DNA from 2 places in the Streptomyces sp. NPDC058534 genome. Region 1 is predicted to be linked to the other one. Evidence: riboswitches for the same ligand, from Rfam matches in the RefSeq annotation. Region 1 holds a riboswitch; the other holds the start of a gene.

Region 1 (2,194 bases):
CCGCGACGATCTGCGACACTGGTACGGCCATGCCTAAGCCCGGAGAACTCACATTCGTCGCCCCCCGCGGAGCCAAGAAGCCGCCGCGGCACCTTGCCGATCTCACGCCCGCCGAGCGTAAAGAGGCCGTCGTCGCCGCCGGCGAGAAGCCCTTTCGTGCGAAGCAGCTCTCGCAGCACTACTTCGCGCGGTACGCCCACGACCCCGAGCAGTGGACCGACATCCCCGCCGGTTCGCGGGAGGGGCTTCGGGAGGCGCTGCTGCCCGAGCTGATGACGGTCGTCCGGCATCTGTCGACCGACCAGGGCACCACCCGCAAGACGCTCTGGAAGCTGTTCGACGGGACGCTCGTCGAGTCGGTGCTCATGCGTTACCCGGACCGGGTGACCATGTGCATCAGCTCCCAGGCCGGCTGCGGCATGAACTGCCCGTTCTGCGCCACGGGGCAGGCCGGCCTGGACCGGAACCTGTCGACGGCCGAGATCGTGCACCAGATCGTGGACGGGATGCGGGCGCTCAGGGACGGCGAGGTCCCGGGAGGTCCGGCCCGGCTCAGCAACATCGTGTTCATGGGCATGGGCGAGCCCCTTGCCAACTACAACCGGGTCGTCGGCTCCATCCGCCGGCTCACCGACCCGGAGCCGGACGGGCTGGGCCTCTCCCAGCGCGGCATCACCGTCTCCACGGTCGGTCTCGTCCCCGCGATCAACCGTTTCGCCGACGAGGGCTTCAAGTGCCGCCTCGCCATCTCGCTGCACGCGCCGGACGACGAGCTGCGCGACACCCTCGTGCCCGTCAACACCCGGTGGCAGGTCCGGGAGGTGCTGGACGCCGGGTTCGAGTACGCGGAGCGGTCCGGGCGCCGGCTGTCCATCGAGTACGCGCTGATCCGGGACATCAACGACCAGGCCTGGCGAGGTGACCGCCTCGGGCGGATGCTCAAGGGCAGGCCGGTACACGTCAACCTCATCCCGCTCAACCCCACGCCCGGCTCGAAGTGGACCGCGTCGCGGCCCGAGGACGAGAAGGCGTTCGTGGAGGCGATCGGGGCACACGGTGTGCCGGTGACGATCCGGGACACCCGTGGCCAGGAGATCGACGGGGCGTGTGGTCAGCTCGCCGCGAGCGAGCGGTAACCTGACCGACGTCAGTACATCGTCATAGCATCACATCTTCATATTCCGACAGGGGAGCGCCACAGCGCTGAGAGTGCGGCACCGGCCGCAGACCCTCCGAACCTGGCCCAGGTCATTCTGGGTAGGGAGATCGGTCATCACTCGAGCTGTTGCGCCCTGCCCGGGACCCTTCAGGGGCCGCGGGCGGGGCCGCGTCTTCTCCTGGTCACCCAGGAGGAATCAGTGAGCATCACCAAGAAGGCCACCGTCCTGGCCGTCGGCCTCGGCATGGTCGGCGGCCTGGCCGCCTGCGGATCGTCGTCCGACGACACCGGAGGCGGCTCCGGCGACTCCAAGACCGTGACCCTGGTCAGCCACGACTCGTGGGCGGCGTCCAAGGACGTCATCGCCGCCTTCGAGGAGAAGTCCGGCTACAAGGTCAGGGTGCTGGAGGACGGCGACGCCGGTCAGGCCGTCAACAAGGCCATCCTCACCAAGGACAACCCGCAGGGCGACGTCTTCTTCGGCGTCGACAACACCCTGCTCTCCCGCGCCCTCGACAACGGCCTGTTCCAGCCGTACGAGGCGAAGGGCTCCGATCTGATCCTGCCCGAGTACCGGGCCGACCAGGACAAGCACCGGGTCACGCCGGTCGACACCGGTGACATCTGCGTCAACTACGACAAGGCGTACTTCAGCAAGCACGGGCTGACCCCGCCGGACTCCTTCGGCGACCTGGTCAAGCCGGAGTACAAGGACCTGCTCGTCACCGAGAACGCGGGCAGTTCCTCGCCCGGCCTCGGCTTCCTGCTCGGCACCGCGGCCAAGTACGGGGACGACGGCTGGCAGGACTACTGGAAGAAGCTCAAGGCGAACGGTGTCAAGGTCGTCGACAGCTGGGAGCAGGCCTACAACGAGGAGTTCTCCGGCTCGGCCGGGGGCAAGAAGGCCAAGGGCGACCGTCCGCTCGTCGTCTCCTACGCCTCCTCCCCGCCCGCCGAGGTGATCTACGCCGACCCGCAGCCGGCCACCGCGCCGACGGGCGTCGCCGACGGCACCTGCTTCCGCCAGGTCGAGTA
Region 2 (2,194 bases), on a different contig from region 1:
CGGGGCGCAGCCGTTCGGCGTCGTCCAGGGTGCGCAGCAGGTGCACGCCGGGCACGCCGTCGGTGCCGGGGAGCCGGACCGGTTCGGCGCCGGTCGCGAGGACGAGGGCGTCGTACGGCACGGGTCCCTCGGAGGTGTCGAGGAGGTGCGCGCCGGGGCGGACGCCCAGGGCCTCGCAGCCGAGCCGCAGGGTGATGCCGAGTGCCTCGAAGTCGACGTCGAAGGCGGAGCCCTCGGCCGTGCCGAGCAGGACGGCCTTGGACAGCGGAGGCCGGTCGTAGGGCTGGTGGGGCTCGGCGCCGATCAGTGTCAGGGTGCCGGTGTAGCCCTGCTCCCGCAGGGCTACGGCGGTCTGCACGCCCGCCATGCCGGCGCCCACCACGACCACGCGGCGCGCGTCTTCCGCCGCCGGTCCCCGTCCCCGTTCCCGCGTCTGCTCGCTCACCTGATCACCTTAGCCACCTGACAATTTGTCAGTCAGCGCTCGTGCACCGTGACCTGCTCCACAACGCTCGTGCCGCTGCCGGGGCGCGACTCCCACTCCCAGCTCTCCTCCAGGCGCACCCGGCCGTCCGGCAGCTCCAGCACGGTCGACACGCAGTGCCCCGACGCCGTGCTGCCGTCGGTCCTGAGCTGCACGTACCGGAAGTCGAGCCGGTCCCCCGCGCGGGTACCCACGAGGTGGCCGCGGACGACGTCGCCGCCCGCGTAGTCGGCCCAGACGGCGCCGTCCCGCTCGTGGTACGTGAACCGGGTGCCGGTACCCACCTGGCCGGGCGCCTGGTCGGCGACGGGGGCGAGGACGAGGCCGTCGAGCGAACGGGTCACGGGCGGAGGCTCCCTTACGAGTGCGAGGCGCTGCGGGCTAGGCTGGCCAACGTAAAGCACTCGCGGGAGCCCGGACGCACCGGGCTGAGAGGGAGGCTGGCGGCCTCCGACCGTACGAACCTGATCCGGGTCATGCCGGCGAAGGGAGGGGCTGGACGCCCATGCCGTCCTCATCACACAGCTCGTCACACACCGTGTCGTCACACACCGTGTCCCGTACGCCCGACGTCCTCGTGGTGGGCGGTGGCGTCATCGGTCTGGTCACCGCCTGGCGGGCCGCGCAGCGCGGGCTCGTCACGGCCCTCGTGGACCCCGAGCCGGGCGGCGGGGCGGCGCAGGTGGCGGCCGGGATGCTGGCCGCGGTCACGGAGCTGCACTACGGCGAGCAGACGCTGCTCGCACTGAACCTCGCCTCGGCCCGCCGCTACCCGGAGTTCGCGGCCGAGCTGACCGACGTCACCGGTCACGACCTCGGCTACCGCCGCTGCGGCACCCTCGCCGTCGCGCTGGACGCCGACGACCGCGCCCACCTGCGCGAACTGCACGCCCTCCAGCAGCGCTCCGGCCTGGAGTCCGAGTGGCTCTCGGGGCGTGAGTGCCGACGCCTGGAGCCGATGCTCGCGCCGGGCGTGCGCGGGGGCCTGCGGGTGGACGGCGACCACCAGATCGACCCCCGGCGCCTCACCGCCGCGCTCATGGCCGCCTGTGAGCGGGCGGGCGTGGTCTTCCACCGGGTGTGGGCCGACCGGCTCACCGTCGGGCGCGGGGAGCGGGCCACCGGGGTCGCCACCGCCGACGGAACCGCGCTGGAGGCCGGGCAGGTGGTGCTGGCCGGGGGCAGCCTGAGCGGGCGGCTCGCGGGCATACCGGACGCCGTACTGCCGCCGGTGCGGCCGGTGAAGGGGCAGGTGCTGCGGCTGACGATGCCCCGGACGCACGGGCCGCTGCTGAACCGCACCGTGCGCGCCATGGTGCGCGGCAACCATGTCTACCTGGTGCCCCGGGAGAGCGGCGAGCTGGTCGTCGGCGCCACCAGCGAGGAGCTGGGCTGGGACACCACGGTGACCGCGGGGGGCGTCTACGAGCTGCTGCGCGACGCCCACGAGCTGGTCCCCGGCATCACGGAGCTGCCCCTGACGGAGACCCGCGCGGGCCTGCGCCCCGGCTCCCCCGACAACGCCCCGCTGCTCGGGCCGACCGGTCTCGACGGGCTGCTGCTGGCCACCGGGCACCACCGCAACGGCGTCCTGCTCACCCCCGTCACCGGCGACGCCATGGCGCACGCCCTGACCACCGGGGAGCTGCCGGACGAGGCCCGCCCCTTCACCCCCCGGCGCTTCGACGCCGCCCCCGCACTCTCGGAGCA

The links. Region 1 has a riboswitch for thiamine pyrophosphate ahead of ACFWR9_RS23640 (thiamine ABC transporter substrate binding subunit). Riboswitches for the same ligand answer to the same signal wherever they lie in the genome.
Region 2: another riboswitch for thiamine pyrophosphate. It lies ahead of thiO (glycine oxidase ThiO); the one in region 1 lies ahead of ACFWR9_RS23640 (thiamine ABC transporter substrate binding subunit).

What each region holds. Positions count from the first base shown of each region.
Region 1 covers NZ_JBHXNW010000039.1:55,832-58,025, reverse strand. Annotated here, with positions in the region: gene rlmN (23S rRNA (adenine(2503)-C(2))-methyltransferase RlmN) at 30-1,136, shown strand; TPP riboswitch at 1,177-1,282, shown strand; gene ACFWR9_RS23640 (thiamine ABC transporter substrate binding subunit) at 1,359-2,194, shown strand, end outside.
Region 2 covers NZ_JBHXNW010000098.1:6,239-8,432, forward strand. Annotated here, with positions in the region: gene ACFWR9_RS37885 (NAD(P)/FAD-dependent oxidoreductase) at 1-445, opposite strand, end outside; gene ACFWR9_RS37890 (hypothetical protein) at 478-828, opposite strand; TPP riboswitch at 881-992, shown strand; gene thiO (glycine oxidase ThiO) at 990-2,194, shown strand, end outside.